DNA from 3 places in the Ensifer sp. VA4 genome. Region 1 is predicted to be linked to each of the others. Evidence: predicted binding sites of a transcription regulator. Region 1 holds the regulator's gene; each other region holds the start of a gene.
What was found. Region 1 encodes LexA, which represses DNA repair genes until DNA is damaged. Its sites were predicted from a motif close to TGTTCNNNNTGTGTTCNG; they were not measured.
Positions count from the first base shown of each region.

Region 2: AC0C6X_RS14310 (ATP-dependent helicase) is a predicted target of LexA. The motif match lies at 5,155-5,172, and genes of this name have one in related genera.
Region 3: AC0C6X_RS08455 (ImuA family protein) is a predicted target of LexA. The motif match lies at 7,566-7,583, and genes of this name have one in related genera.

Region 1 is NZ_JBVQPO010000006.1:308,054-318,571, reverse strand. Features, by position in the region: gene AC0C6X_RS12905 (serine hydrolase domain-containing protein) at 1-984, shown strand, start outside; gene AC0C6X_RS12900 (acyltransferase family protein) at 1,015-2,097, shown strand; gene lexA (transcriptional repressor LexA) at 2,573-3,301, opposite strand; gene AC0C6X_RS12890 (hypothetical protein) at 3,619-3,915, opposite strand; tRNA gene AC0C6X_RS12885 (tRNA-Ser) at 4,149-4,238, opposite strand; gene AC0C6X_RS12880 (septal ring lytic transglycosylase RlpA family protein) at 4,552-5,586, shown strand; gene AC0C6X_RS12875 (D-alanyl-D-alanine carboxypeptidase family protein) at 5,650-6,810, shown strand; gene tmk (dTMP kinase) at 7,031-7,711, shown strand; gene AC0C6X_RS12865 (DNA polymerase III subunit delta') at 7,708-8,739, shown strand; gene AC0C6X_RS12860 (pyrophosphatase) at 8,734-9,039, opposite strand; gene metG (methionine--tRNA ligase) at 9,218-10,518, shown strand, end outside.
Region 2 is NZ_JBVQPO010000007.1:206,569-217,086, reverse strand. Features, by position in the region: gene AC0C6X_RS14340 (acyl-CoA dehydrogenase) at 1-620, shown strand, start outside; gene AC0C6X_RS14335 (acyl-CoA thioesterase) at 631-1,059, shown strand; gene AC0C6X_RS14330 (RidA family protein) at 1,037-1,432, shown strand; gene AC0C6X_RS14325 (3-hydroxyacyl-CoA dehydrogenase NAD-binding domain-containing protein) at 1,444-3,426, shown strand; gene pcaF (3-oxoadipyl-CoA thiolase) at 3,419-4,621, shown strand; gene AC0C6X_RS14315 (hypothetical protein) at 4,853-4,975, shown strand; gene AC0C6X_RS14310 (ATP-dependent helicase) at 5,288-7,357, shown strand; gene AC0C6X_RS14305 (SDR family oxidoreductase) at 7,418-8,194, opposite strand; gene dgoD (galactonate dehydratase) at 8,206-9,354, opposite strand; gene AC0C6X_RS14295 (FadR/GntR family transcriptional regulator) at 9,408-10,169, opposite strand; gene AC0C6X_RS14290 (arabinose ABC transporter substrate-binding protein) at 10,363-10,518, shown strand, end outside.
Region 3 is NZ_JBVQPO010000004.1:266,685-277,202, reverse strand. Features, by position in the region: gene AC0C6X_RS08480 (RNA pyrophosphohydrolase) at 1-387, shown strand, start outside; gene bfr (bacterioferritin) at 624-1,115, opposite strand; gene AC0C6X_RS08470 ((2Fe-2S)-binding protein) at 1,081-1,428, opposite strand; gene AC0C6X_RS08465 (error-prone DNA polymerase) at 1,766-5,125, opposite strand; gene AC0C6X_RS08460 (Y-family DNA polymerase) at 5,122-6,675, opposite strand; gene AC0C6X_RS08455 (ImuA family protein) at 6,590-7,543, opposite strand; gene AC0C6X_RS08450 (metallopeptidase family protein) at 7,714-8,148, shown strand; gene AC0C6X_RS08445 (DUF1737 domain-containing protein) at 8,420-8,626, opposite strand; gene AC0C6X_RS08440 (HpcH/HpaI aldolase/citrate lyase family protein) at 8,623-9,528, opposite strand; gene AC0C6X_RS08435 (hypothetical protein) at 9,654-9,908, shown strand; gene AC0C6X_RS08430 (VOC family protein) at 10,113-10,518, shown strand, end outside.

The DNA of each region.
Region 1 (10,518 bases):
AAGCCGCGACTGCTGAGCTTTGGCGTTGCTGATCATGCGACCGGGCGTCCCATGCAAGACAACATGACGTTTCAAATAGCCAGCATCTCAAAGCTCATCACTGCAGAAGCAGTACTGACGTTGATAGATGATGGCCAACTGAGGCTTGACGATACACTCCAAAGCATCTTCCCATCCGTCGCCAAGGCCGAAGATCCCCGCTTCAGCAACATCACGGTTCGCCACCTGTTGCAACATACTTCCGGCTTGGGGTGGCGTCAGCATTTCGATCTGGTCGCGGCCGACAAGGAAACGTTCGCGCCGGCTGAGGCCTGTTTACCGGTCGTTCTTGAGCGCCAAAAGCGCCCCTTGGATAGCGACCCCGGCGAGGAAGCGGAATACACAGACTTCGGCCCCTGCTGGCTTGGCCTGATCGTCGCCAAGATCAGCGGGATGTCTTACGAACGGTTTGTCCAAACGCGCGTCCTGAACCGCCTGGGCCTCAAGAGAACGGGCCTCATTAGCGAAGCACCCGCGGAGGTCCGTCATCACGTTGTCGGCATGGACGCGGCCAGGACGCACTTCAACCCGTCTGCCGGCTGGACGTCGACAGCCGAAGACCTCTACCGTTTCGCGTCGCGCGCCATCCGTGATACCGAGATTGCCACTCCTGTACCAGGCGAGTTTTCTGAACAGTCCTTCGGCCTCGGATGGTGGATATGGCAGCGCGGAACCGAGACCGATATCGCGCATACAGGAGCGCTGAACGGAACACGGGCAGTGGTCGCTCGCTCATCAGACGGAATCGTGATTGTCGCACTCTTCAACGGACGCGAAAAAGCCCGCGATTTGAGCCGTTTCGTTCGCATCCAGCATAGTCTCATCGACGCAGCCCGACGCGCCTATGAGCGCGCCTACAAAAGACGCAAATCCGGCTGGGCGCCTCGCAGGCTTATAACATCAGTCGACTACGGTGCCGACGGACGGATTACCACGCCGTGCTGATCCATGAGACATTCGGAGCGGGGCGGACGAGTGCAATCGTCTTCAGAGCAATACTTTGAAAAGCTGGATCACGTGCGAGCATTCGCCGCCTTCATGGTGTTCACTTGGCACTTCATCCATGCCGGCGGGGTCCCAGTAAATTACGTCCCGGCCTTGCCGCTGCTCTCATTGCTTGAGGAAGGCCATACGGGCGTTTCGCTATTCATGACGCTGAGCGGGTACCTGTTCGCCAAGCTGCTGGACGGCAGGCAGATCGACTATAAGAGCTTCCTGTGGAACCGAGCCCTTCGTCTGCTGCCTTTGTTGACGGTCGCACTGCTGCTGCAGGCGGCAGCCTGGATTGCCAACGGATCCTCGGTTCAAGCAGTCGCGACACAGATCGCGCTTGGAAGCATACTTCCAAGGTGGCCGAACGGTGCTTGGAGCATCGCCGTAGAATGGCACTTCTATCTGATCCTTCCCGCAATTCTCTTCCTGCGGCGATTGGTGGCCTTGATCCTGATCTTTACGGCGGTCGTGTTGCGCCTGAGCCTGTTTATAACCGGCTGGGAAATCCATCCAACCGCGTACTGGACAATCATCGGTCACTTCGACCAGTTCGTTGCCGGGATATATGTCTGGTATCTCTTCCGAGGTGAACGCGTGCGGCCCTTGGCAGTCCTTGCGGTCGCCATGGCGTTCGTCACCTTCTACCACTGGTTCAACATCAGCGGCGGTTTCTATGGGCCTCAAGCATCGCCCGTATGGATCTATCTTCCCGCCGCCGAGGCCGCGTTCTACGCCGTGATGATCGCCGCCTACGACGGATCGAAATTGAGTTTGCCTAAACGGCTATCGGCCTCGATTTCCTTCGTAGGCACGGTCTCCTATTCGATCTACCTGCTTCACTTTTGGTACTATGGCCCCGCTGCAAAAATGGTGACGCAGTATCTTGGTCTTCTGCCCTTTGGGCTTTCGCTTCTGTGTTCCCTGCTGGCTTTTGTGCTGTTCCTGCCGATCGCAGCACTCAGCTACCGATGCATCGAACAGCCGTTCTTGAAGCTCCGTACGAGATACGCGAGGCGTGGCCCTCATTTTAGGCCGGAGAACTCTTATACGGGTGCCCTGCGCTGAGATTCCCGGTCAGCCCCCACTTGTGGGCCAGAAAGCCCTCGACCTCCGGTCAGACTGTGATTGCTGGGCGTTGGTGAAGATGGCCTCGGCACTAAAGCAGGCGAGCCATGCAACCGCTGTAGTGGTCCGAGATTCCCGAGAACTGGCGAGGACGTAAACCCGACGGTACTGCTGCTCGTCGAGAAGAAGGATGCCCGTCGAGCATCATAGCCCAATCGCTGGCCGGGCTATAAACGCCCACGATGCGCCAAGAAGCCAGTGAAGGCGACGGATTGCCTGCGGTTTTCCGCGCCATAGACCCGAAGCCGTCATATACGACGCCATCCGAGAGTGACAGGCGGCGCTCCAACTCGACTGGGAGCCAAACCTCCCAGGCCGTTTGCCGGACCCTATACAAGATACGCAGACGCCGCCGATGTCCCGGAGAAGATATTGGGCAGCGAAAGGAGCTGCCGTTCCAGATCTTGTCCGGATGTCAGTGGTAGCGGCGGATCAGTCCGACGAGCTTGCCCTGGATCTTCACCCGATCGGGTCCGAAAATCCGTGTCTCGTAGGCGGGATTGGCGGCTTCGAGCGCAATCGACGCGCCCTTGCGCCGGAAGCGCTTCAGCGTCGCTTCCTCATCGTCCACGAGCGCCACGACAATATCGCCGGGATTGGCCGTGTTGCCATTGCGGATGATCACCGTGTCGCCGTCGAAGATGCCGGCTTCGATCATCGAGTCGCCCTTGACTTCGAGGGCGTAGTGTTCGCCGTTGCCGAGCATGTCGAGCGGAACGGTGATGTCATGCGTGTTGTTCTGGATGGCCGAGATCGGCACACCTGCAGCGATGCGGCCCATGACCGGCACGGACACCGAAGCGTTTTCAGCCGCTGGCGCCGGCTTTGGCAGTGCAGCAGGGGGAGGTGCTGCCGGTTTGCCGAGGCTTCCCTCGATCACGCTCGGGGAGAAGCCGCGGCGCGGCTGCTGCTGCTGGATGGATGCGTAGGCTTCCGGGAGCTTGATGACCTCGAGCGCACGGGCCCGGTTCGGCAGACGGCGAATGAACCCGCGTTCTTCGAGCGCCGTGATCAAGCGGTGGATGCCGGATTTCGACGCCAGCTCGAGCGCATCCTTCATTTCATCGAATGATGGCGGGACGCCCGACTCCTTCATGCGTTCGTGAATGAACAGAAGCAATTCCTGTTGCTTGCGGGTCAGCATGGCACGTCGCTCCAGAAGCGTGAAACAAATCAAGAACAGACACTATCTGTTCCATATGTGTTCTGCAAGTGCCTAAAATTCCGTGAATTCAGGCAATTGACGCGTCTGCGCGTATCAATCGGTCACTTTTACGGGAGCAAAGCGGGTTTGAGTGCGCGAAATAGGGCCTGCGGCGTGGCGCATGGCGAGACCGTGAGGTTGATTCGAACGATTCGTGATCGTTTTCGTGGAGCAGGCGAGCTGATCCGGTGTTCAGGTGGAATCGCTGTAAGCGGAAGGTACTAAAGCGACGTGCGTTCATCCGAACGCTCTTCGCTTTAGGCCGGCTGCGTGCTGGAGCAGGCGTCTTCGAATTCCTTCACCGTCTCGGGGGTGTTGTCTTCGGGAAGCACGGCGTCCGCCGCATCGGTCGCAACAGCTGTGTCGCCGTCATAGACGAACGACTGGATGTAGAACGCAATCGCGCCCTTCCACACTTTGCGTCCGTCGATCTGATGGCAGGGAACGGCGGTTTCGAAATCGGTCTGCAGTTCGTCAACCGTGGCGGCGCTGAGCTTGATGTCAGGCATATTGGGCGATGCGACTATCGAAGCGAGGAGGAGGGCGGCGAGCACGGTGATCGTCCACTTTGATGCAAGGGTGGGACTACGGGGCGGTTAACGATGTGAACCGCGCTTTCGTTCCGGTGTCCAGCAAGCCTGGCGATCACTCTGACGTGTTCAACAGCTCTTTGAGTGTAAGCTGTGGCTGTTTTACGTCACGTGCCCGACGCGCAAAGGCCGCAGGGCTTTGCAGCAGCGGCGCGCTGCGGCAAGGGGGGCGGCGTCAGCGTATTTCCAAGGGGGAATGGCGGACAGGGTGGGATTCGAACCCACGGTACGGTTTCCCGTACGCTGGTTTTCAAGACCAGAGCCTTAAACCACTCGGCCACCTGTCCTTGCCTGAAGCCGGCAGCTAACGGCTTTCGGGCACGGCGTTATTGCGCGAAGCTCCGTCGCTTTGCAAGATTTAAGATGCATCGCCGAAGGATTTTCTCGGTGGCCCGGTATTAGAGCGCGGGCCCGCTCTGCCGGTAACCATCTGTAAACCATAACGCATGAAATCCGGCGTTGATCTGTGGATGAGTTCGCATTTTTGCCGTGTTGCTGTCATGTTTGATCGACTGTTCCGTTTCGGGACGCCGAGATTTCCGCTGGGGGCATGAGCGGAAGGTTTCGAGTACGGCTTATTCGATCGATGTTGTGGGACAGATGACATCCAGTAAAAATGCGGCATATCTGGTCAAGGGACTGCGCCTTGCGGCAGTCCCCATGCTGTGCGTAACGCTTGCGGCCTGCGGATCCACGTCGAGCATCAAGAAGTCCAAGTCGCGCAGCAAGGAATACTTCGCCGAATCCGTTTATGGCGTGAAGGCGAGCCCGCGCGTTGCGACTGGAAACAGTATTCCGAAGGGCGGCGGACGTTACCAGGTCGGCAAGGCCTATCAAGTCAAGGGCAAGTGGTATCAGCCGAAGGAGGACTTCGGCTACAACAAGACCGGTGTCGCCTCCTGGTATGGCTCGGCGTTTCACGGCCGCCTGACTGCCAACGGCGAGGTCTACGACAAGGCGCACCTGTCCGCCGCGCACCCGACATTCCCGCTGCCGAGCTATGCGCGCGTCACCAATATGGAAAATGGCGCGTCGGTGATCGTGCGCGTCAACGACCGTGGCCCCTATGAATACGGCCGCATCATCGACGTTTCCTCGAAGACGGCCGACATGCTCGACATCAAGCGCAAGGGCAGCGCGAAAGTGCGCGTACAATATGTCGGCCGCGCGCCGCTTGAAGGCAACGACATGCCCTATCTGATGGCTTCCTATGTCCAGAAGGGCGAACGGGGCCCGAGCGTGATGCCGGAAGGCCAGATCGCAACCGGCGTGATGGTTGCGTCGAACGAGCCGTTCCGCAATCAGAGCCTCGGCACGCTCACCGTTCCCGCAAAGGCTTCGCTTGACGTCGGCGAACCGGTGACGGCACTTGCCGCGCCCGTGCCGCAGTTCGCTCAGCCAGAGTCGCTGAACGAGTTCGTGGTGCTCCCGGAGATCGGCCCGATCCCGCGTGAGCGGCCGGAATTCATCCCGATGCCCGACGGCAACATGGCCTATGCGGCCGCCTATTACGAAGTTCGCGTCAGCGACGCCGAATCGCCGTTTGAAGCGATCATGGTCGACAAGAAGCAGCTTACCCCCCAGGTGATTGTCGATTACGCGAAGCGCCAGAAAGCAAGCGGTTCTGTCCGATAACCGTAAGCGGCGTTGTGCCAAAATGACCACGCTGCTATGGCCAAGGGGAAACCGGAGTTTCCCATGCGCATGAAGATGTTTTCGGCGGTGTTTTTCGGCGTGGCATTGTTTGCTGGTGCCGTACTCGCGCAGACACCGGCGCCTGCCTTCGATACCAAGGCAAAACAGATCCTGCTGGTCGATGCCGAAACCGGCACCGTGCTTTTCTCGCGCGCCGAAAACCAACCGATTCCGCCGGCATCGCTCGCCAAATTGATGACGATGGAAGTCGTGGCCGAGGCTCTCGTCAAGGGTGAGCTTTCCGCCGAAACCACCTTCGACGTGTCCGAGCACGCCTGGCGTACCGGTGGTGCCCCGTCCGGCACCTCGACGATGTTTGCCGCATTGAAATCCCGCATCCGCGTTGCCGACCTTCTGCAGGGCGTGGCGGTGCAGCTCGCCAACGATGCCTGCATCATCCTTGCCGAGGGCATGACCGGCAATGAGGGCGCCTTTGCCGAGCGCATGACGGCGCGCGCTCGCGAGCTCGGCATGCCGGTTGCGACGTTCCGCAACGCCACGGGGCTGCCTGATCCCGGCAACCAGATCACGATGAGCGAACTGGTAACGCTCATTCGGCATCTCCATGAGGCCCATCCGGATCTCTACCGGCTCTATTCGCAGCCGGAGTTCGAGTGGAACAAGATCCTGCAGCGCAACAAGAACCCGCTGATCTCGGCCAATATCGGCGTGGACGGCCTGGCGACCGGTTTTGCCGAAGGCTTCGGCTTCTCGCTCGCCGCCTCGCTGCAGCGCGGCGACCGCCGGGTCTATCTCGCCATGGGTGGTCTCGAAACCGACAAGGAGCGCATCGAGGAGAGCCGCAGGGTGCTCGATTGGGCCATGACTGCCTTCGAAAAGAAGCGGATTTTTGCCGATGGGGAAGCGATTGGCGAAGCGGCCGTCTATGGCGGCGATGCGTCTCACGTCCCGCTGGTGGCCGGCGGTCCCGTCGACGTGCTGTTGCCCGTCGACAACCCGGAACGGCTGACTGCACGGATCGTCTACAGGTGGCCCTTGCGCGCACCGGTGACGGCTGGCACGGAGGTCGGCGTCGTCAAATTGTGGAATGGCGAGAAACTGCTGCGCGAAGTGCCGGTCAAGACCGCCAGCGCCGTGGGGCAGGGCACGTTGACCAGCCGCGCTCTCGATGCGCTGCAGGAACTGCTGTTCTTCTGGATTTAGTCGCCCTATCTGCGGCGAAGGCTATTCCTGCCAATTGATCGCCGCCTGACGGTTTCGCACCGCGGACCAATCGGCTAAACAGGGCCGGAGCGGGATGAGGATAAAGTGTGCGGTTTTCCGCCCGCATCCCGGTCTAACTTATGAGAGCCGGCCATGATGATTGGGTCGATTCGACCTAATCATCATGGCCGGAGGTTGCATGCCGATATGGGAAAGCATGGTGTCGCTGAAAAAAGGTCTGTTCGTAACATTCGAAGGCGGGGAGGGTGCCGGCAAGTCGACGCAGCTCCGCCTTCTGGCCGAATCCCTGCGCGCCCGCGGTTACGAGGTGCTGACGACGCGCGAGCCTGGGGGATCACCGGGCGCCGAAGCGGTCCGCCACGTGCTGCTTTCGGGAGCGGCGGAGGCCTTCGGGGTTAAGATGGAAGCGATTCTCTTTGCCGCGGCCCGCAGCGACCACGTCGAAGAGGTCATCCGCCCAGCGCTCGAAAAGGGCACGATCGTGCTTTGCGACCGCTTCATGGATTCCTCGCGCGTCTACCAAGGCATCACCGGCAATCTCGAGCAAAGCTTCGTCGAGAGCCTCGAGCGTGTGGCGATCAACGGCGTCGTGCCGGATCTGACCGTGATTTTCGATCTGCCGGCCAGCATCGGCCTCCAGCGGGCGCAACTCCGGGCCGGCGACGACAATCCGGATCGTTTCGAAAAGGAGCAACTGGAGACCCACGAAAACCGGCGGGAGGCTTTTCTCGATATCGCCAGGCGCGATGCCGACCGATGCCGGGTGGTGGACGCGACGCAACCCGTCGAAGCCATCGCCGCCGAGGTGCTTTCGCTCGTGCAGGCCCTTTTGCCGCACGGTAACGGCGCTGACGCCGCGACCGAGGAAGTCGTGTCATGAGCGCAGAAAGAGCCGGCGTCCTGGATGGCGCCATCGCGCCCGCCGAGAACAATCGGCTGTTCGGCCACGAACAGGCAGAAAGCTTCCTGGCGCAGAGCTATCGCTCCGGCAAGGGACACCACGCGATCCTGATCGAAGGGCCGGAGGGCATCGGCAAGGCGACGCTTGCCTTCCGCTTTGCGCACCACATTCTGAAGCATCCCGAACCCGCTGAAGCGCCTGAGGCGCTTGCCGATCCCGATCCGTCTTCCGCCATCGGGCGGCAGCTCGCTTCGGGCGCCTCGCACAATCTGCTGCACCTGACGCGGCCGATCGATGAAAAGACGGGCAGGGCGAAGGGCGCGATCACGGTCGATGAGGTCCGGCGTGCCGGCAAGTTCTTCAGCCAGACGTCTGGAACGGGCAACTGGCGCATCGTCATCATCGACCCGGCCGACGACCTCAACCGCAATGCGGCCAATGCCATCCTGAAGATCCTCGAGGAGCCGCCGCGCCGCTCGCTCTTCCTGGTGCTGACGCATGCGCCTGGAAAATTGCTGCCGACGATCCGCTCGCGCTGCCTGCCGCTACGGCTGAAGCCGCTCGACGCCGCGCCGCTCCATCAGGCACTGGCCCATCTCGGTTTCGATCTCGAGGGCGAAAATGCCGAGCGCATCGTCACGGCGGCCAATGGCAGCGTTGCCGAAGCGCTGAAGCTCATCAATTATGGCGGGCTGGAGATTGCCGCGACCTTCGATGGGATCCTCGCAGGGCAGGGCCCGGCGGTCCGCAAGGACATGCACAAGCTGGCGGACGTGCTCTCGGGCAAGGACAGCGAAACGATCTTCGAGTTTTTCCAGGCACTCGCCAGCGACCGCATCATGCGCGACGCGCGCGAGGCCGCGATTGCCGGAGACATCATGCGCGCCGAGCGCTTCGCGCGGCTATCGGCCTCCGTGACCGAGCGCCTGTCCGTCAGCGACGCCTACAATCTCGACCGCAAGCAAACCATCCTGTCGCTCCTCGACGACATGAAGGCGGCGTTATAGCGTTGCCTGGAAGCGCCATTTGCGCTCGATTGCCGCCGGCAGGTCGAGCTTATGATGGTGGGCGAAAAGCAGGACATGCCCGAGCAGGTCAGCGGTCTCGTCGGCCATCAGCGCCGTGAGTTCCTCCGTCGATTTGCCGTGACGCCGGCCACGACCGCTGAGCTTGTTCCAGACCTGGGTCAACTCCCCAAGTTGCTCCTGTATCTTCAGGATGAACCAGTCGGCATCGCGCTCGATCCCGTGCGCGCCGGCATAACCGGCGGAGGCGGTTTCAAATTGGCTGCCAAGTCGCTCCAGCATGACTCGCCCTCTGCTTTATGTTTCTGTTTTGTTCTAGGCGGCGCGTGCGGATTGCGCAAGGTTGACGGCATCCGCGGCGAACTCTCCGGCGGGCCTTTTCACGGATCGCATGTTTCTTCCTTTAAGCGTATGCGCTAAGAGCGTGCGTAGCTTAATCCGAGATAGATCGAATCCGCCTATGAGAGACACGTCCCCTTTCTACATCACCACCGCGATTTCCTACCCGAACGGCCGGCCGCATATCGGTCATGCCTATGAGTTGATCGCGACCGATGCCATGGCGCGCTACCAGCGCCTCGACGGACGTGACGTGTTCTTCCTGACCGGTACGGACGAGCACGGCCAGAAGATGCAGCAGACGGCGCGCAAGGAAGGCGTGACGCCGCAGGAACTGGCTGACCGCAACTCCGCGGAATTCCAGAAGATGGCGGTGCTTCTGAACGCGTCCAACGACGACTTCATCCGCACGACCGAGAAGCGCCATCACGAGGCGTCGCAGGCGATCTGGATCCGCATGGGGGAGGCGGGCGATCTCTACAAGGATTCCTATGCCGGCTGGTATTCGGTGCGCGACGAAGCCTACTACCAGGAGAACGAGACCGAACTGCGCGACGATGGCGTCCGCTATGGGCCGCAGGGAACGCCGGTCGAATGGGTCGAGGAGCAGAGCTACTTCTTCCGCCTCTCCGCCTATCAGGAGAAGCTCCTGAAGCATTACGAGGAAAACCCGGATTTCATCGGTCCGGCCGAGCGTCGTAATGAAGTGATTTCCTTCGTAAAATCGGGCCTCAAGGATCTCTCGGTTTCGCGCACCACCTTCGACTGGGGCATCAGGGTTCCGAACGACCCGGCGCACGTCATGTATGTCTGGGTCGACGCGCTGACAAACTACCTCACGGCCACTGGCTATCTCGATGATCCGAAGGGGCCGCGCGCCAAGTTCTGGCCGGCGAATATCCATGTGATCGGCAAGGATATCATCCGCTTCCATGCGGTCTACTGGCCGGCATTCCTGATGTCGGCCGGCCTGCCGCTGCCGAAGCGCGTCTTCGCCCACGGCTTCCTGCTCAACAAGGGCGAGAAGATGTCGAAGTCGCTCGGCAACGTCGTCGATCCGTTCAATCTCGTCGAGCATTTCGGCCTCGACCAGATCCGCTACTTCTTCCTGCGTGAAGTCTCTTTCGGTCAGGATGGCAGCTATAGCGAGGAGGGGATCGCGACCCGCATCAACTCCGACCTCGCCAACGGCATCGGCAACCTGGCGAGCCGCTCGCTGTCGATGATCGTCAAGAACTGCGACGGCCAGATCCCGGTCTGCGGTACCTTGACCGACGAGGACAAGGCGATGCTGGCGGCCGCCGACGCGCTGCTGGAAACGACGCGCGACGAGATGGGCAAGCAGATGATCCACCGGGCATTGGCGGCGATCATCGCCGTCGTCTCGGAGACGGACCGCTATTTCGCCGGCCAGGAGCCCTG
Region 2 (10,518 bases), on a different contig from region 1:
GCGCGATCCGTGGCTTCATACTCGAAAAGGGATGGAAGGGTCTGAGCGCACCGGCAATCCACGGCAAGGTGGGTCTGCGGGCATCGATCACCGGCCAGATCGTCATGGACGAGGTCTTCGTTCCGGACGAAAACATGCTGCCTGATGTGGCTGGGCTGAAAGGCCCCTTCACCTGCCTCAACTCCGCCCGTTTCGGCATCGCCTGGGGCGCCCTCGGTGCAGCCGAGTCCTGCTACGAGTCGGCACGCCAATACGTCATCGATCGCAAGCAGTTCGGCCGGCCGCTTGCCGCCAATCAGCTGATCCAGAAGAAACTCGCGGACATGGCGACGGAGATTGCTCTTGGTCTCCAGGGGTGTTTGCGCCTCGGACGGATGAAGGACGAGGGAAATCCGCCGGTCGAGTTAACGTCGATCCTCAAGCGGAACTCCTGCGGCAAAGCGCTGGAGATCGCCAGGATCGCGCGCGACATGCTCGGCGGCAACGGCATTTCGGACGAGTTTCCGGTGGCCCGCCATCTCGTCAACCTCGAAGTGGTCAACACCTATGAGGGCACGCACGACATCCACGCACTGATCCTCGGTCGCGCCATCACCGGCATCGCCGCTTTCGCGAACTGAGGTCGGATCCATGTTCAGGACCAAGAGACCGCTGCGTTTCGGAGACTGCGATCCCTCGGGGATCGCCTATTTCCCGTCCTACCTCCACATCCTTGTCGGGGTGACGGAGGACTTCTTCGCGTCGCTCGGCTTTCCCTGGAAGGCGATGAACGACGAGCGGCGCATCGGCGTGCCGACGGTGCGCCTCGATCTCACCTTCGTTCGCCCCGGCTTCCAGGGCGACGAGCTCGATTTTGCGCTGGCGGTCCGCGGTATCGGCCGGTCGTCGCTCGATATGGAGCATAGGGTCTTGGCCAGAGACACCGTGCTTTGGACGGCGAAACAGCGGGTCGTTGCCACCTCGCTCGACAATCACGCTTCTTTGGCATGGCCGGACGACATCCGCGCTGCGCTGACACAACATCTGGAGACGACCGATGCACACCATCCTGCAACCTGAAGGCTGGGCAAAGCCCATCGGTTATGCCAACGGCGTGGCTGCAACGGGCCGCACCGTTTTCGTCGGCGGCCAGATTGGCTGGAACGCGCAGTCCGAGTTCGAGACCGACGATTTCGTCGAGCAGGTGCGCCAGACGCTGAAGAACGTCGTCGCGGTGCTCGCCGCCGGCGGCGCCGAGCCGCATCACATCACCACGATGACCTGGTACTTCACCGACAAGCAGGAATATGTCGGCAACCTTCGCGGCATCGGCCAGGCCTATCGCGAGATCATCGGCCGGCATTTCCCGGCCATGGCCGCGATGCAGGTGGTGGCGCTCGTCGAAGACCGCGCCAAGATCGAGATCCAGGCCACCGCCGTCGTTCCTGATTGAGGCTTGCCGACATGGCCGAGATCCGATTTTCCGAGAGCGTTTCCGCCCGCCTTGAAGCGGGTGTCCTCGTCGTCACCATCGATAACCCGCCCGTCAACACACTCTCCGCGCATGTTCGCTCCGGCCTGGTGGCGGCGCTCGATCATGCGGCCAATCTTCCAGCGGTCGCAGGCGTCGTGATCGCGGGCGCCGGCAACACCTTCATCGGTGGCGCCGATATCAGGGAGTTCGGCAAACCACCGATCGAGCCGACGCTTCCGGAGGTGATCGAGCGTATCGAGACATTCGACAAATCGGTCGTCTCGGCCGTCAATGGTGCGGCCCTTGGCGGCGGCTGCGAGGTAGCGCTCGCCTGCCATGGCCGCGTTGCCGGCGGGAAGGCATCGTTCGGTCTGCCCGAAGTCAAACTCGGCCTTGTCCCGGGCGCCGGCGGCACGCAGCGCCTGCCGCGTCTGGTCGGCATGATCGCGGCGATCGATCTCATTGGTACCGGACGGGCCGTCAAGGCGGCCGAAGCTGTGACGCTTGGCCTTGCCGACAGCATTGCCGCCGATCCGGTAGATGCTGCACTGGCTTTTGTGCAGGAACATGTCGGCAAGCCGCTCCGTCGGACCGGCATGATCGCCGTTCCCTCGGCGGACGCCGCCGCGCTCAGCGCGGCGGAAGCAAAGGTCCTGGCAAAAGCCCGGGGCCAAGCGGCTCCCACCGAGGCGGTTCGCCTCGTCAAGGCAGCCGGCGAAGTCGACCTGAAACAAGGGCTGACGGAGGAACGGGCAAGCTTCCTGCGTTTGCGTGATTCAGCAGAGTCCGCGGCCCTCCGGCACGTGTTCTTTGCCGAGCGCGCCGCCGGCAAGGTCGAGGGACTCGACAAGGTATCGCCCAGGCCGATCGAGACGGTCGGCGTGGTTGGCGCGGGGTTGATGGGATCCGGTATCGCCGTCTCCGCCCTGGTCTCCGGCTATCGCGTGGTGGCACTCGAGCAGACGGAAGAAGCGGCCGCCAGCGGGCGGGCACGCACTACCGAGACCCTCGACAGGACCGTGCGCTCCGGACGGCTGACGGCGGGCGGCCGCGACGACTGCCTCGCGCGGCTGCAGACAACAACAGAAGCGGAAGACCTCGGGAATGCCGACCTCGTCATCGAAGCGGTGTTCGACGATATCAAGGTCAAGACGGAGCTGTTTCAGAGGCTCGACGGCATCGTCGCCCCCAGCGCCATTCTCGCAACCAACACAAGCTACCTCGACCCTGATGCGATTGCCGCGGCGACAGTCGATCCCTCGCGCGTTGTCGGCCTGCACTTCTTCTCGCCCGCCAACGTCATGCGGCTCGTCGAAGTCGTCGATTGCGCCAGGACAGCGCCCGACGTGCTGGCGACGGCCCTTGCCTTCGTCAAACGCCTCGGCAAGCTGCCGATCGTTTGCGGTGTGACCGAAGGTTTCATCGGCAACCGCATCTTCTCCGCCTATCGCCGCGAGGCGGAGTTCATGCTGGAGGATGGGGCACTGCCGCAGGAGATCGATGCCGCGCTCGAGGCCTATGGTTTTCCGATGGGGATCTTCGCCGTCAACGACATGGCCGGGCTCGAGATCGCCTGGGCGCGCCGCAAGCGCCAGGCGGCGACACGCGACCCCGCCGCGCGTTATGTCGAGATCGCTGACAGGCTCTGCGAAGCGGGACGTCTCGGCCGCAAGAGCGGGCGCGGCTGGTACGCCTATCCCGATGGCGAGCGCACCGCCGATCCCGAGGTTACGGCGGTGATCGAAGCGGCGCGAGCGGTGAAGAACATCACGCCGCGCGATTTCACCGCGGCCGAGATCATGAGCCGGCTTTTGAAGGCGATGGCCGACGAGGGAACGGCCCTGCTGGCAGAAGGCATTGCCGCACGCCCCGGTGACATCGATCTGGTGCTGATCAACGGCTACGGCTTTCCCGCACACAAGGGCGGGCCAATGTTCGCCGCAGAGCAAAGCAAGGACAAATCCCATGGGTGAAGCCTATATCGTCGGCGGCGTCCGCACCCCCATCGGCCGTTATGGCGGCGCGCTCGCGAGCGTGCGCCCGGACGATCTAGCGGCCCACGTGATCCGCGAGGCGCTGGCGCGTGTTGCGTCCGTGCCGGCCGAAGCGGTCGACGAGGTCGTGCTCGGCTGTGCCAACCAGGCGGGCGAAGACAACCGCAATGTCGCGCGCATGGCCTCCTTGCTTGCGGGATTGCCGGATACGGTTGCCGGAACGACGATCAACAGGCTCTGCGGCTCCGGGCTGGATGCAGTCGGCTATGCCGCCCGCGCGATCCGGCTCGGCGAGGCGGAGATCGTTGTCGCCGGCGGCGTCGAGAGCATGTCGCGCGCGCCCTTCGTCATGGCGAAGGCCGAAGGCCCGTTTCAGCGCAGCGCCGAAATCCACGATACGACCATCGGCTGGCGCTTCGTCAATCCCGTCATGAAGGACCTCTACGGCATCGACTCCATGCCGGAGACGGCTGAGAACGTCGCCGCCGAGTTTTCAATCTCGCGGGCCGACCAGGATGGTTTTGCGCTGCGCAGCCAGGCGCGTGCCGCGGCCGCACAAAAGAGCGGCCGGTTCGCCCGCGAAATCGCTCCCTACGCGATCAAGGGACGCAAGGGTGAGACGACGCTCGTCGAAGGAGACGAGCATCCGCGCGAAACGACGATCGAAAAGCTTGCCGGCCTGCCGACGCCGTTCCGCGTCAATGGCTCGGTGACCGCCGGCAACGCCTCCGGCGTCAACGATGGCGCGGCCGCGCTCATCGTTGCCTCCGCCCGCGCCGTCGAGCGCTACGGCCTTCGGCCTCTCGCACGGGTCGACGGGATGGCAACCGCGGGTGTTGCGCCGCTCATCATGGGCATCGGCCCGGTCTTTTCCACACGCAAGCTCCTGGAGCGCTTTGGCCTTGGCATCGGCGACATCGATATCGTCGAACTGAACGAGGCCTTCGCGGCGCAGGCTCTCGCCTGCATGCGTCAACTCGGGCTTGCCGACGATGCGCCCCACGTCAATCCGAATGGCGGCGCCATCGCGCTCGGCCATCCGCTGGGCATGTCCGGCGCGCGCCTGGCGCTGACGGCGGCATTGGAGCTCGAGGCGCAAGATGCGAAGCGTGCGGTCGCCACCATGTGCATCGGCGTCGGACAGGGCATCTCGATGCTGCTGACGCGGCCGTGACGCCCGCTTCCCGGAACATCGATGTCCAACGGCCGACCCGACCGCCGGGCGGCCGAGGCGAACCGCCTTCCGTTCGCGCCCGATTGCGCGGGCGGGAGGTACGTTCCACGGCCAGCACCTCGCGTGCAGAGGCGCGCCATCGACGCTCAGAAATAGCGTCCATAAGTTTACGCCCCCGTTACCAAATCCAGCCACCATCCTGTCAGGCATGATGCCGAGGGGAGAGCAATGATGGGCTATGATTGGGATGGCGCACGCGGGCGCCGCATGAAGATCGTGCGTTTTGGCACGGCCGTCGCTTTGGCTGCCCTTTTGGTATCGGTCGCGGCACAGGTCGTGACCCGGGCGATCTGAGCGTCGCAAACGGTTGAGCCTGTGCGGTGCACCGAAGGTGCAGATCTTTCCGGATGCCGAGATCAACAGTCCGGGATCTCGTTCTTGAGATCAAAAATCCCACCGTCCACGGCTCAGCTCCTGCATCGCAACCGGTGAAAGCCGGCGTGCCGGCTTTGCAGCGGCGAACGAAGCTGATACGTTCCATTTTTGTTCCGAGTCATCTGCTTCGCGCGGCGAGTCTGCGGCTACGAAGCGGAATCCGTGAAGTCTTTCAAAGGGATGAAACGGCGCGAGGAATTGGGGAATCTTGCTGACAACGCCTGGACACGAATGAGCGCCGCCTATCTCGAAAAACTGAACGACCGCCAGCGCGAGGCGGTGGTGCATGGTGTGGGATTGCCGCAAGGCGAAGTCGGCGGCCCTCTGCTGATCATCGCCGGTGCCGGTTCGGGCAAGACGAACACGCTCGCCCACCGGGTGGGACATCTGATCGTGAATGGCGCGGACCCGCGCCGCATCCTGCTGATGACCTTTTCCCGCCGCGCCGCCGCGGAAATGACGCGCCGGGTCGGGCGCATCTGCCGCCAGGTGCTCGGCGATAATGCCGCCGTCATGACCGATGCGCTTTCCTGGGCCGGCACGTTCCACGGGATTGGTGCGCGCATCCTCAGGATCTATGCCGAACAGATCGGCCTCGGCCCGGATTTCACCATCCATGATCGCGAAGACAGCGCCGATCTCATGAACCTCGTCCGCCACGAGCTCGGCTTCTCCAAGATGGAAAGCCGCTTTCCGACAAAGGGCACATGCCTTGCGATCTATTCGCGCGTTGTGAATTCGGACAGCTCGATCATCGACGTGCTGAAGACGGCCTATCCCTGGGCCACGAGCTGGGAACAGCAACTGAAGGAACTGTTTGCCGGCTATGTGGAGGCCAAGCAGGCGCAGAACGTGCTCGACTACGACGATCTGCTTCTCTACTGGGCGCAGATGGTTTCCGATGCGGAACTGGCGCAGGACATCAGCAGCCGATTCGAACATATCCTGGTCGATGAATATCAGGATACGAACCGCCTTCAGGCCTCGATCCTGCTGTCGCTCAAGCCCGAGGGCCATGGCCTGACGGTCGTCGGCGACGACGCCCAATCGATCTATTCCTTCCGGGCCGCGACGGTCCGCAACATCCTCGATTTCCCGAGTGCGTTTTCGCCGCAGCCGGCCGACGTCATCACGCTCGATCGAAATTATCGCTCGACCCAGCCGATTCTTGCGGCCGCCAATGGCGTCATCGGGCTTGCGCGGGAGCGGTTCACCAAGAACCTCTGGACGGACCGGCAGTCGGAGCAGCGCCCTCAGCTTGTCACCGTCAAGGACGAAACGGATCAGGCCGCCTACATCGTCGAGCAGGTTCTTGCCAACCGTGAGGTCGGCATGGCGCTGAAGCAGCAGGCAGTGCTGTTTCGCTCTGCCAACCACAGCGGCACGCTCGAAGTCGAGCTTACCCGCCGCAACATTCCCTTCGTGAAGTTCGGCGGCCTCAAGTTTCTCGACAGCGCCCATGTCAAGGATCTGCTGGCAACCTTGCGGTTCGCGCAGAACCCGCGTGACCGGGTCGCCGGCTTCCGTCTGTTGCAGATGCTGCCCGGAATCGGCCCACAGACCGCGGGCAAGATCCTCGACGCGATCGCCGCCGATCCGGAGCCGCTCGCAGCGCTCGCAGAAATCCCGGCGCCACCGAAGACCGGAGAAGATTGGGCAAGCTTCGTCGATCTCGTTTGCGCCCTCCGCAAAGCCGACACCGGATGGCCGGGAGAAATCGCGACGGCGCGGGCCTGGTACGAACCCCACCTCGACCGCATCCACGAAGACGCCGAAACGCGCAAGGCCGATCTCCTGCAGCTCGAGCAGATTGCCGGCGGCTACCAGAACCGGGAACGATTCCTGACCGAATTGACGCTGGATCCGCCGGACGCCACCAGCGACCAGGCAGGCGTGCCGCTGCTCGACGAGGACTATCTGATCCTCTCGACCATTCACTCGGCCAAGGGACAGGAATGGCGCTCGGTCTTCATGCTCAATGTCGTCGACGGCTGCATTCCGTCCGACTTGGGCGTCGGCACGACGGCCGAGCTCGAAGAGGAGCGGCGGCTGCTTTATGTCGGCATGACGCGGGCGCGCAACCACCTCGCGCTGGTGACGCCGCAGAGGTTTTTCACCTACGGCCAAAACAGCCAGGGCGACCGGCATGTTTACGCGTCAAGAACCCGCTTCATTCCAGCGACGCTGCTGCAGTTCTTCGAGACGACGAACTGGCCGAAGATCTCGGCGGCCGCCGGCGAACGCAGCGCCAAGCAGATCCGCATCGATGTCGGAGCCCGGATGCGCTCCATGTGGAAGTGAGGACGAGCCCGCGACCGCGATCCGCAGGAAACGGCGCGTATTTCAGTATGTTCCTGCGTCTCACGGATGGTGCAGTACGCTCATTCCGCCATCGACCGTGAGGCAGGTGGCGTTCATGAACGGGCACTCGTCCGAAATCATGAAGAGTGCCGCCTTGGCGATTTCCTCCGGCGTGGCGATGCGGCCGCCGGGATGGAGCTTCATCGTTTCCGCCTCCGCCGCGACCGGGTCCGGAAAGCTGTTCCAGTAATCCACGACCTTCTGAGTCCTGACATATCCCGGTGCCAGTGCATTCACCCGCACGGCCTGGCCGGCATATTCCAGCCCCAGCGCCTTGGTCATGCCGAGAAGCGCATGCTTGGCGACGGGGTAGGGAAAGGTGTGCGGAATGATGGTGAAGGCGTGGGTGGAGGCGATGTTGAGGATGACGCCGCCGCCGGCCGCGATCATTCCCGGCAGCACCGCCTTGCTGCAGTTCCACGCGCCCTTGAGATTGATGTCGAAGCAACGCTGCCAATCAGCATCGGAGAGTTTCAGCGGCTCGAAGAACGCGTTGATGCCGGCATTGTTGACGAGTGCATTCGGCTGGCCGATCTCACGGGCGGCAGTGGCGACCGCTTGCTCGATGGCATCCGCATCGGTGATATCGGCCGCGGTGTAGCCGACCTTTCCGCCCGTCGCGCGCAGCCGCACGGCCTCGTTCGCCAGCAGATCGCCGTCGCGGTCGATGAGGAAGAGGCTCGCGCCTTCCGCAAGGAAGGCCTCGGCGATGGCGAGGCCGATGCCCTGTGCCGCACCGGTGATGACGACGCGCTTGCCCTCGAGACGACCCGCCATGTCCGCGCTCCTCACCACTCGGCGACGCTGCCGTCGGCATGGCGCCAGATCGGATTACGCCAGCGATGACCTTCCTTGGCCCGTTCGACGACATATTGTTCGTCCACTTCGATGCCGAGGCCGGGGCCTTGCGGGATCGACACGAAACCATCCGCGTAGTGGAACACTTCCTTATTCGAGATGTAGTCGAGGATATCGTTGGCCTCGTTGTAGTGGATGCCGAGGCTCTGTTCCTGGATGAAGGCGTTATAGCTCACGGCGTCGACCTGGAGGCAGGCGGCCAGCGCGATCGGTCCGAGCGGGCAATGCGGCGCCAGCGCCACGTCATAGGCTTCCGCCATCGCCGCGATCTTGCGGCACTCGGTAATCCCTCCCGCATGCGAAAGGTCCGGCTGCAGGATGTCGACATAGCCGTCTGACAGCACCGACTTGAAGTCCCATCGCGAATAAAGCCTCTCGCCAAGAGCGATCGGGGTCGAGCAATGGTTGGCGATTTCCTTCAGCGCCTCGCGATTTTCCGAAAGCACCGGCTCCTCGATGAACATCAGGTTGAAGGGCTGCAGTTCCTTCGCCAGCACCTTGGCCATCGGCCGGTGCACGCGGCCGTGGAAATCGACGCCGATGCCGATATGCGGGCCGATCGCCTCGCGGATCGTCGCGATGGTTTCGACCGCCTTTTCCACCTTCTCCCAGGTGTCGACGATCTGCATTTCCTCGCAGCCATTGAGCTTGATGGCCTTGAAGCCGCGGGCGACGACGTCGCGGGCATTGTTGGCGACATCCGACGGACGGTCGCCGCCGATCCAGGAATAGACCTTGATACGGTCACGCACCTGACCACCAAGCAGCGCATGGATCGGCTGACCATAGGCCTTGCCCTTGATGTCCCAGAGCGCCTGGTCGATGCCGGCAAGCGCGGACATATGCACCGCGCCGCCGCGATAGAAGCCGCCGCGGTACATGACCTGCCAATGATCTTCGATCAGCAGCGGATCCTTGCCAATCAGGTAGTCCGAGAGTTCGTTCACCGCCGCTTCCACGGTCAGCGCACGCCCCTCGACGACCGGCTCGCCCCAGCCGACGATGCCCTCGTCGGTCTCGATCTTTAGGAACAGCCAACGCGGCGGGACGATGTAGGTCGTGAGCTTGGTGATTTTCATGGTGCGATATCCGCTGGGTGCAAGAAGGCGGCGACGGCCGCAAGGAAAAAGGGTCAGCGCGCCGAAGGGGCGGGCCGGTGACGTTCGACGGCAAGCTTGAGGTCGCGGGCCGCAAGGTCGAGCATGCGCATCGAACAGTCGCGCGCCCGTGCCTTGTCGCGCAGGCGCAGCGCCTCGACCAGCTCGCCGTGAATATCGACAGCTTCGTCACGACGATCGGCCACTTCGTTGGAAGCATGCAGCGAGAACTTCAGCGCTGCCTGGATGATGCCGACCAGCTGCAGAAAAACCTGGTTGTGGCTGGCTTTGAGCAGGCAGGTATGAAAGGCGACGTCGGCGTCGGTGAAACCGATCAGATCCCGCTCGCCGTCACGCATCCCCTGCCAGGCGCGCTCGAGATCGGCGATCTCCTGCACGGTCGCGCGCTCGGCTGCAAATTCCGCCGCTGCCGGCTCGATCGCCCGGCGCGCCTCCAGAATGCAGTTCAACAGATCGAATTCGAAGATGCGTTCACCGATCCATTCGAGCACCTGAGAATCGAGGATGTTCCATTCGTCCTTGTTGCAGACGATCGTGCCGACCCGGGAACGGCCGCGCACCATTCCCTTCGATTCCAGCACCTTCAGGGTCTCGCGGATCACGGTCCGGCTGACGCCATAGCGATCGCAAAGATCGTTTTCGCGTGGAAGGAACGAACCGACCGGGAAGATATCGGCGCAGATGTCCGAGGCGATGGCGCGCGTCACATTCTTTTGAACGCGGGGGCGGCGCTGGCCGCGCTCCTCAATGGCACTTTGGTCCTGCTGCTCTTCCACCGCCACTTTTCCTCTCCCCTCGCATCTCCTCGTCGCTGAATAGCGCAGACGCCGGAACGCAACAACGCGCCGAAGCACACTGCTATCGTTATACACCACTAGCTCATTCATCATACAAAGGCAATTGACGAATATGATGATTCATCATACACAAATGCTTACTGCAGGAGGCAGTTCACCAGGGAGAGACATCATGCGCTTTATCAAGGCAGCCATTCTGGCTGGTACCGTCGCCGTGCTCACGGCTACCTCGGCCTTTGCTGCCGACGTCAAGATCGGCTTCATCGTCAAGCAGCCGGAAGAGCCGTGGTTCCAGGATGAATGGAAGTTCGCCGACGTCGCCGCCAAG
Region 3 (10,518 bases), on a different contig from region 1:
CCGCAGCGCTGGCAGATGCCGCAGGGCGGCATCGACAAGAACGAGGATCCGTTGAAGGCCGCCTATCGCGAGCTCTACGAAGAAACCGGCATGAGGACGGTCTCGCTGCTCGCGGAAGCGCCGGGCTGGATCAACTACGATCTGCCCGAGCATCTGATCGGCATCGGCCTCAAGGGCAAGTATCGCGGCCAGACACAGCGCTGGTATGCCTTTCGCTTCGAGGGCGAGGAGGACGAAATCGCCATCAACCCGCCGCCGGGTGGACACGATCCGGAGTTCGACGCCTGGGAGTGGAAGCCAATGCACGAATTGCCGGAGCTGATCGTGCCGTTCAAGCGCAAGGTCTATGAGGAGGTCGTCACCGCATTCGCGCATCTCGCGCCCTGAAGGACGTCGCGCAAGAGTGCGCAGCGGCTTTGCGGAAGCGAGGGAATATCAAGAACCTGAAGCGCGAGCGGCAAGTCTGAAGGATCGCGACGCGCTTAAGACAATTCCGGGAAAAGCGTGAAGCGGTTTTGCGTTCGGAATTGCGTAATTTCAAAGGACCCAAGCGAGAGTTCGTCTCACAGACGAAAAAGGCCGGCGATGTCGCCGGCCTTTGCCTTTGGAAAGCTGCGCCGAACTCAGTCGGCTTCGGCCTCGTTGGCCGGTGCGGCGTTGAGCTGGCCGTATTTTTCTTCGCCGATCTTGTCGAGCAGATCGAGCTGGGTTTCCAGGAAGTCGATGTGGCCCTCTTCGTCGGCGAGCAGTTCTTCGAAGAGCTTCATGGAGACATAGTCCCCGGCGGCGTGACAGATGTCGCGTGATTTCTTGTAGGCGGTGCGGGCGTCGTATTCGCCGGCGAGGTCAGCCTTCAGCACTTCCTTGACGTTCTGGCCGATGCGTAGCGGCGCAACCGTCTGCAGGTTGGGGTGGCCTTCAAGGAAGATGATGCGCGCGACGAGCTTGTCGGCATGCTGCATCTCCTCGATGGATTCCGCGCGCTCCTTCTTGGCGAGAAGCGTGTAACCCCAGTCTTCGAGGAGGCGGTAATGCAGCCAGTATTGGTTGACGGCACCGAGTTCGAGATAAAGCGCTTCGTTAAGCTGCTCGATGACCTTTTTGTCGCCTTTCAATGTCCGCCCTCCGGTTCTCTTCGTGGAATTGTCTGAGGCGGGTCATGAAATCAAATATCTCGGCGTCCGTCGAGTCGCGGTGCGCGTGATATTGCTCGGTGGTGCGGATGATGATGTCGACGACATTCGGGAAGCAGCCGCAGCAACGGCCGCGTTTTTCCATCGCGTGATAGACTTTCGCCGGCACGATCAGCTGCCAACAGTCCTCGTCGAGGAGGCCGACAATCGTGTCTTCGATCTCTTTTTCCGTGATGAAATTGCAGCTGCAAACCAGCATTTCGTCTCGCCTGTCGTACGCAACGCCCTGTGTCAGCGCTTAAAGCAAAACAGGACATTTAGTGTCAACTAAAAACTCCGCGAGCGGAAGTTGCAGGTCGATTAGAACGACTCTAAACTTTATAAAAAGCTTCGTCTTTTCAAAATTTTAGAGAAATATGAACGACTATTCTTGCAGACCTTAAGTCGATCTTGCCGCACGCCGACTGCGACATTTTTACACACTATCAGACCGCTTTCGTCGAGCGCGCCGACTGTAGCCTTTGCCGAATGGTGATGCGGACCGTCCCGATCCGCGCGTCAGATGACCTGCCCATTTTATCGGAAAGCCCATCCGGCTGCCCTGTGCGGCGGCCGGGATCCGAGCCCTGTCCTCAATGGAAATTGCGCCCCTTCGGCATCACGTCCGCCACCTCGGCCGTCGTCTGCTCCGGACTGCTGCCGGAACGCCGCGCCCTCGCCAAGCGTAGATCGCCCTGCGCTTTCTTCTCGCGCGCGTCGCCGGTCGGTCTCAGCGTTTCATCGGCACGGTCGTTCGCGCCGAACCGTCTCACCTCTGCACGCAGCAATCCCAGCATCGGCGTGATGTCCTCGATGTGTTCGGCGACCACATGGATGACGCTGCTTTCGCGCTGCAGCCGGCCGCGGATCTTGACGAGGCGCGCCCCCATGACCACCGGCCGATAGGTCGCGAACACCTTCGGCCAGACGATCGCATTGGCGACGCCGGTCTCGTCCTCGATCGTCATGAAGATCACGCCCTTGGCGGAGCCCGGGCGCTGGCGGACGAGCACCAGCCCGGCGACCGTTATCCGCCGTCCGACCGGGGCCGTCGCAAGCGTGCGGCTGGTGACGATGCCCTGCTCGGAAAGCGCCGCCCGCAGGAAGGAGACCGGATGCGCCTTGAGCGAGAAGGAGAGATAGCGATAGTCGTTGATGACCTGCTCGCCCGGCAGCATCTCCGGCAGGATCATCGCCGGTTCCGGCCGCAACTCTTCCTTCGCCGCCCGGTCGAAGAGCGGCAACCGTTCGGCGGCACTCTTTTCGTCCAAGGCCTTTACCGCCCAGAGCGCCTTGCGCCGATCGAGCCCGATCGAGCGGAAGGCATCCGCGTCCGCAAGCCTTTCGAGCGCGGAGCGGGAGAGGCCGGAGCGCAGCCAGAGATCGCGGACTGTCCGGTAGCCGGCGCCGCGGTTGGCAACGAGCTTATCCTCCATCTCCTTTTGGTTCAGGCCCTTGATCGAGTTGAAGCCGAGGCGCATGGCCTTGTCCGTCTTGATCACGTCCTCCATCTCGCGATGGCGCGGCTCTATGGCGCCGCGATTGAGGCTTCCTTCTTCAAGATCGGCATCCCAGACCGAATGGTTGATATCGACGGGCCGTACCCGGACACCATGCTCCCTTGCATCGCGCACCAATTGCCCGGGCGCATAGAACCCCATCGGCTGCGAGTTCAGGAGCGCCGCGCAGAAAACATCGGGATAATAGGTCTTGAGCCAGGAGGAGACATAGACCAGGAGCGCGAAGGACGCGGCATGGCTTTCGGGAAAACCGTATTCGCCGAAACCTTCGATCTGCTTGAAACAACGCTCGGCAAAATCCCTGTCATAGCCATTCTTGACCATGCCTTCGATCATCTTCTCGTGGAAGGTATGGATGGTGCCGGTGCGCTTGAAGGTCGCCATGGCGCGCCGTAGCCGATCAGCCTCGCTGGGCGAGAAACCGGCGGCCGTGATGGCGATCTGCATCGCCTGCTCCTGGAAGAGCGGCACGCCGAGCGTTCGCTCCAGAACCACCTTTAGTTCGGGGCTCGGATATTCGATGGGAATCTTCAAAGCATGCTGTTCCCGCCGCTTCAGATAGGGATGCACCATGTTGCCCTGGATCGGCCCGGGCCGGACGATCGCCACCTCGATGACGAGATCATAGAAGACGCGCGGTTTCAGCCGCGGCAGCATGCTCATCTGCGCCCGGCTTTCGATCTGGAAGACACCGATCGTATCGGCCCGGCAGATCATGTCGTAGACGTCCTTCTGGTCGTCCTTGAAGAGCTGATGCAGCGTTCTCTTCTCGCCGTAATGCCGGTCGAGCAGCGCGAAGGCCCGGGCGATGCAGGTGAGCATACCGAGCGCCAGCACGTCGATCTTCAGGATCTTCAGCGTGTCGAGGTCGTCCTTGTCCCACTCGATCATGTAGCGATCGGGCATTGCCGTGTTCATGATCGGCACCACCTCGTCGAGCCGGTCGCGGGTGATGACGAAACCACCGACATGCTGGGAGAGATGGCGCGGGAAGCTCATCAGTTCGGTGGCATAATCGAGCACCTTCACCGTCGTCGGGTCCTTCGTATCGAGACCGGCAGCCTGCGCCTCACGCTCGGAAAGATCGGCGACCGACCAGCCCCAGACCGAGCCGGCGAGCGCCGACTGCACGTCCTCGGAAAAGCCGAAGGCCTTGGCGGTCTCGCGGCCGGCCGAGCGCGCCCGATAGCTGATGACGGCGGCCGTCAGCCCCGCATGTTCCTTGCCGTAGGTGCGGTAGATGTGCTGGATCACCTCTTCCCGCTTCTCATGCTCGAAATCGACGTCGATGTCCGGCGGCTCGTCACGCTCGGTCGAAAGGAAGCGATCGAAGAGCAGGGTGGTCTCACATGGATCGACCTCGGTAATGCCCAGGCAATAGCAGACGGTGGAGTTTGCCGCCGACCCGCGGCCCTGACACAGGATAGGAACGCTGCGCGCAAACTGCATGATATTGCGCACCGTCAGGAAATAGGGCTCGTAGCGTTTGCCCGCGATCAGCTCGAGCTCGTACTCGATCTGCGTTGAAACCTTCTCCGGAATACCTTCAGGATACCGCTCGCGCGCGCCCTCCATCGTCAGCCGCCGCAAGGTCTCAGTCGGCGTCTCGCCCGGAATGCTCTCGTCCGGATATTGATATTCGAGTTCAGACAGCGAGAACTTCAATCTCCCAAAGAAATGCCCGGTATTGGCGATCGCTTCCGGGTAGTCGCGGAAGATGCGCGTCATTTCCTCAGGTGTCTTCAGATGCCGTTCGGCATTGGCATGCAGCCGGTAGCCGGCCGTGGCAATGGTCACATGCTCACGGATGGCGGTGACGACATCGGCGAGCGGCCGCCGGGCGGCGGCATGGAACAGCGGACTGTTGGTGGCGACGGGCTTCACCGCCGCATGGCGGGCGATGGTCGCAAGTCCGGCAAAGGCAAGCTGGTCGAAGCCGTCATAACGCGGCACCAGCGCCAGATAGAGCCGATCGGCAAAATGCGGTTTCAGCCGCTTGAGGAAATCGGCAAGCAGGGTTGCCTCCGGCGCGCCGATCACCGGATCGGGCAGCACGGCAAGCAAGAGGTCCTCGCCCCATTCGACGAGATCGGCTTCGTAGAGTGTGCAGGTGCCCTTTTTGGCGCGCAGGTTTCCGGCGCTCAGCATCCGGCAGAGATTGCCCCAGCCGCGGCGATTTAAGGGATAGGCAAGCACGTCAGGCAGATCTTCGGCAAAGGAGAGCCGCGCACCGGGCTGGAAGGCATATTTCTCCACCTTGGCCTGCGCATGAGCGCGCACCACGCCTGCCACCGTATTGCGGTCGGCAATGCCAAGGCCACCAATGCCGAGGCGGCTTGCCGCAACGACCATCTCGCCCGGATGGGAGGCGCCTTCGAGGAAGGAGAAATTCGACCAGGCGCCGATCTCGAAATAGGGAATGGCACCGCTCATGCGAAGACTCCATGCATGAACCAGCGGGGCGGGGCGGCAGCCCCGTAATGGCCCTCGCGAAACAGCCAGAACCGCCGGCCGCGCTCATCTTCCACCCGGAAATAGTCGCGCTCCATCGCCGGCTCGCCATCGAGCCACCATTCGCCGGCAATCCGTTCCGGTCCTTCGGCGCGCGCGATGCGATGCAACGTGCGGCGCCAGCGGAAGCTTCTCGGCGGCCCCTCCGGCACCTCGGCCACGGCCTCCACCGGCTCGGGGCTTGGAAAGAGCCGCTGTGGCCGGGCCGCAGCGGCAAGCAGGGGCGCGGGAATGTTTTCCCCCGGCTCCTCGGTCTTGCCGATCAGCGCCAGATCCGTGAGCGGACGGAAAGTCGCTGCCCGCTCCGGCACATGGCTTTCCGAGAGAGCCGGGACCAGCAGGCTCTCCGCGCCGAACCGCGCCATGACCCGATCGGCAAAGGCCGCCAGCGGCCGCTCGCGATCCGGCGTGCCGGAAAAATCCTCCTGCATCACCTCGTATTTTTCGCTCTTCGGCACCGAGAGCCTGAGGATTTCGAAGCCGAAGCCGGCGTCGAGATCCTCATGCACCGCCTGCAGCCGCTCGCGGAAAAGACCGGCGACACGCCGCGGCTCGTTGAGCGGCGAGGATGTGCCGGCGGCGATGCGGAAGACCGCACCGTCGACGCGAAAGAGCAGAAGCTCGAACAGCCGTCCGCCTTGCCCGCGCTTTTCCAGTTCCGGCTTCAGCCGCAACGCCAACTCTTCCGTCAGGCCTAAAATATCGTCTTCGCCCTGGACCGGCTCGCCGAGACGGCGCTCGACCGAAAGGGCGGCGACGGGCAGCCGTGGCGACAAAGGTTCGTCCTCCCGCCCGAGCGCCTGATCGAGACGCAGAAGCAGGATCGCGCCGAACCGGCGGGCAAGCGGCGCGCGCGGCGCTTCGAGGATGTCGCCGACCTGCTTGAGCCCGACCCGGCCAAGCGTTTCGATCGTCTCCCGCGGCAGCCGGAGCGCCGCCATCGGCAGCGGCGCCAGCACCCGTGTGGCCTCATCCGGGGCAATGATGCCTTCGGACCCGAAGCGCGCCACCGCCCAGGAAAGCCCGGCGGAAGAGGAGATCGCTGCGCGGGCCTCGACCCCCAGATGGAAGAGGCGGGCAAGCAGATCGTCGAGAAGCGCCTTTTCCCCACCGAGAAGATGGGCGCAGCCGGTGATGTCGAGAAAGAGGCCACTGTCGCCATCGAGCGCGACCAGCGGCGTATAGCGGCAACACCAATCGGCAAGGCCCTCGAGCAGAGCCCGGTCGGCGGCGGGATCGGCCGGCAGCACGTCGATCTCGGGACACATGGCCCGAGCCTCGGCAACCCCTTGGCCAATGTGAAACCCACGCTTCTCGGCATAACCGTCGAGCGCGACGAGACGCATCGCACTCTTCACCTTGTCGGCGAAGACAACGGGCGGATGCTCAGGACGCCCGCGGGAAAGCCACGAGTTCCCCCAGCGCTTGCGGGCGACCCGATCGGCCGGAAGATGCGGGAAGGCGAGCGACAGAATGCGCTGGTTCTGGATCTGCCGCAGCAGCGGCTGGTAGGGGCTCGACGGGGTAAAGGCGGCGGTCATGGGGATTCCACTCCAGGAAGAAGCCGAGCGGTGCAGGAGTCCTGCTCTTCTCGGCAATGACGTGAAAGACGGGATGGCCGATGCTGCCGCGAAGCATCGATCCATCCGGCAGGGGGCGCTCTCGCGCCGGCGCCGGCTCGACGAGGAGGCGAAAGAAGGCGCTGCTGGCCTCCTCGTGTCCGGACTGGCGCAGGAGCAGAAGAGGAACGTGGCCCGCCCGCGAGCGGACATGCAGGCGCCGGCTTTCACTAAGCGCCAGGGCTGCGGGATTGCCGCGAATTTCCAGGATGACGGCACAGAAGCTTGGGACGGAAAGCGCGGCTTCAGCGATCCAGAGCGCATCCTTCACCGTGCGTGGCAGGCTGAAGACGAGGCCGCGCACATCGAGCCCGTAAGCTTTCAGACCGAGCCCATAGGGCATGCCCGCTTCGTTGGAGGCCATCGACTGGCTGATCCAGAGAACGGGAGCTGCCGTCTCGCCCTTTTCCAGGCGCGCCTGCTGGCAGAGCACACCGAGTGCGGCGGCAAAACCGGCGGCAGCACCAGCATCACGCGTCTCGGCATTGCGGATTTCCGTCATGCCTTCGAGCGGCAGGCCGCCTTCGAGAAGCGCGTCCAGATCCGGAACCCCGAGCGCAAGCGCCTTGCGGCCGGATTCATCTTCCTCGCGCTGACGGAAGCCGCCGGGGTCAGCCGCCTTGGCGGCACGCACGACGCCCGGAAGTCGACGGTTTTCGATCCTGGCTATGGTCTCTCGGAGCGAAAGTACCGTCTCCCGCTGCACGGCTTTGTCGGCCATGACGGTCAACTCCCATCATAAATGTTCACGTTATGTTCTAATTGATTCCAGAGCTTCCCAAATGAGTCAACAGCCAATTCTAAGAATTTATTCCTGCCCCTGTGTCCGCGGAATTCAACACTCGAAAAACAAAGGCAAAATCGTTATATGGAGGGCAACAAGGAGTGCCTATGGCCAGCATTGACCACACCGATGATTGGCGGGAACGCCACGCACCGACGCTTACCACTTTCGAACAGCTCGCGCTGGAAGCCTATGGCCACCTGCCGCAGGAGTTCCGCCAGCTGACGACCGACCTCATCATCGAGGTCGCCGACTTCCCGAGCGACGACGTTTTCGAGGACATGGCGCTGGAAACGCCCTTCGACCTGCTCGGCCTCTTCGAAGGCCGCGGCATCGGCGAACGCTTCACCATGGAAACCGGCCAGTTCCCCAACCGGATCACGCTCTATCGCCGCCCGATCATCGATTATTGGGCAGAGAACGAGGAGACGCTGGGCGACATCATCACCCATGTCCTGATACACGAGATCGGCCACCATTTCGGCCTTTCCGACGACGACATGGAACGGATCGAGGCCAGCGTCGAGCACGTCGGCGGTTAGAGCAATTCCAGGAAAACTGTGAAGCGGTTTTCCGTCCGGAATTGCGTCACTTCAAAAAGCTCGGTTCTTAAACCGTCATCCGCCTGCCGGCACCGTCTCCCCGTCAAGATGGGGCGAAGGAGACTCGCGGCTTCCGCTCGCTTCAACAAGCTCCCTCGATTTCTCCTGACGACGCTCCGTTCGGCAACGCTGCGCGCCGGGCACGTCCCCTCGCCCCGCCTGCGGAGAGAGGGCAGGGTGAGGGGCCGTCATGGGCGACAGACAGTATCAACTACTGCTCCGACAGCTTCATGTCCGGGTGATAATCCTTGCCCTCGACCTCCTTGACCACCGCCTGGCCGCACTGCATGTGCTGGGTGTCGGCATTGAAGGCGTAGGTGGGCGAGCCATGCAGGCTCCAGCCCTGGTTCAGCGCCGCCGTCACCTTGTGGCAGAAGGAGGCGTCGTCGGGGCCGGTCAGGAAGCGGTAGAGTTTCAAGATCTTGCCTTTCGTTTCTCGATAAGGTCCGCCTTGGCGGCAAGCGTCACGGCCTGATCGAGATGCAGTCGCTCGACCATGCGTCCATTGAGATTGATGACGCCCTTGCCGGTGTTTTCCGGAGCCGCGAAGGCGGCGATGATCGCGCGCGCCTCGTCGACGGCGACCTGCTCCACGCCGAAGCGCTCGTTCGCCGGGCCGATCTGGGCCGGATGGATCAGCATCTTGCCGTCATAGCCCATGTCGCGGCCCTGCCGGCATTCCTCGTCGAAGCCCGCCGCATCGCGGAAATCGTTGAACACGGCGTCGATGACGTCGAGCCCGCCGCCCCGCGCTGCCAGCAGGATCTGCATCAGCCAGGGGGCGAGATGGGGCCGGCCCGGACGATCCGGTACGCCGGTCTCCTTGCGCAGATCGTTGAGGCCGACGACGAAGCAATCGAGCCGCCCGCCGAAGGTGCGGCCGGCCTCGGCGATAACAGGCGCGTTGATGACGCCGCGCGGCGTCTCGATCATCGCCCAGAGACGCAGCGTCTCCGGCGCATCGTTCTCGGCCAGCCAGTCGGCCGCCGCCTGGATATCCGCCGGGCTTTCGACCTTCGGCAGTAAAATGGCGTCCGGGTTGGCAGAAAGTGCCGCAGCGAGGTCACCTTGACCGAAGTCGGAGCCGATCGCATTGATGCGGATGATGATTTCGCAATCCGGTCGGCTCGCTGTCAGAAACTGCACCAGCGCCTCGCGCGCTTCCACCTTGCGCTCGGGCGCAACCGCATCCTCGAGATCGAAGATCGCAGCGTCCGCCGCGAGTTCAGCGACCTTGGCAAGTGCACGGGCATTGTCGGCCGGCACCGAGAGCACCGAGCGGCGCAGGCGCACGGGGTGATGTTCGATCGATTTGTTCATGTTTCAGTTGTGCCCGCCTTTCCTTCGTTCCGCAAGACGAGGCGAGCCGCCGCACCCTTTCATAAGAGCCACCCCTTGCAAGCGCAGCTGCGAACCACCACATCGCACCCAGAAAGGTGACGATTATGCAAAGCATTCGCTCTGTCCTCTTTACGGCCGCAGCCTTGACCATCACGTTCGCGGCCTTTGTTCTGACCGCTTCGCTGGCGCTGGCACTGGCCGGCATCGCCGCCGTCGTCGTGATCGGCAGCGCCATTGCCGCCCGTCTGAACCTCAAGCCAGGCCGCGCCACCACGCGCCCGGCCGCCGCAGGCGCCGCCCATGGCCAGCGCGAGATGCGCATCTGGAACGACGGCCGCGGCACAATCATCGACCTCTGATCCCCAGCGATCGGGATCGATCCTCACAGGCTGTGGTGACCCGGGCCGATCGATGATCGGCTCGCCGGCCATTGCTTCCTGTGAAAAGCCACGGCTCCCCAGACTGCGAAATTTTTTCCACCTTCCTGTCGGATCAGGCGCGTTATCCCCGTCCTTGAGACAGGCCAGCACGGTCCTGGCTCTTCGAACAGAATGGAGGACGACATGGACATCGAGACGCAGCAGACTGAAACGAAGCAGCCGGCACCGGTCCTGAACGGGCTTCTGCCCTATCTTCAGGTCGATGGCGCTGTGAAGGCGGCCGAATTCTACACACGGGCTTTCGGCGCCAAGGAAGTCAACCGCCATCCGGTGGACGAGCAGGGCCGGACGATGCACATCCATCTCTACGTCAACGGCAGTTCGCTGATGTTGGCCGATGCCTATCCGGAATACGGCCATCCGCTCGAAAAGCCGCAGGCCTTCACCCTGACGCTCACCGTCGACGACATCGATGCCTGGTGGGACCGCGCCGTTGCCGCCGGCGCCGAGGTGGTGATGCCGATCGAGGTGATGTTCTGGGGCGACCGCTACGGCCAGCTTCGCGATCCCTTCGGCGTTCTCTGGGCGA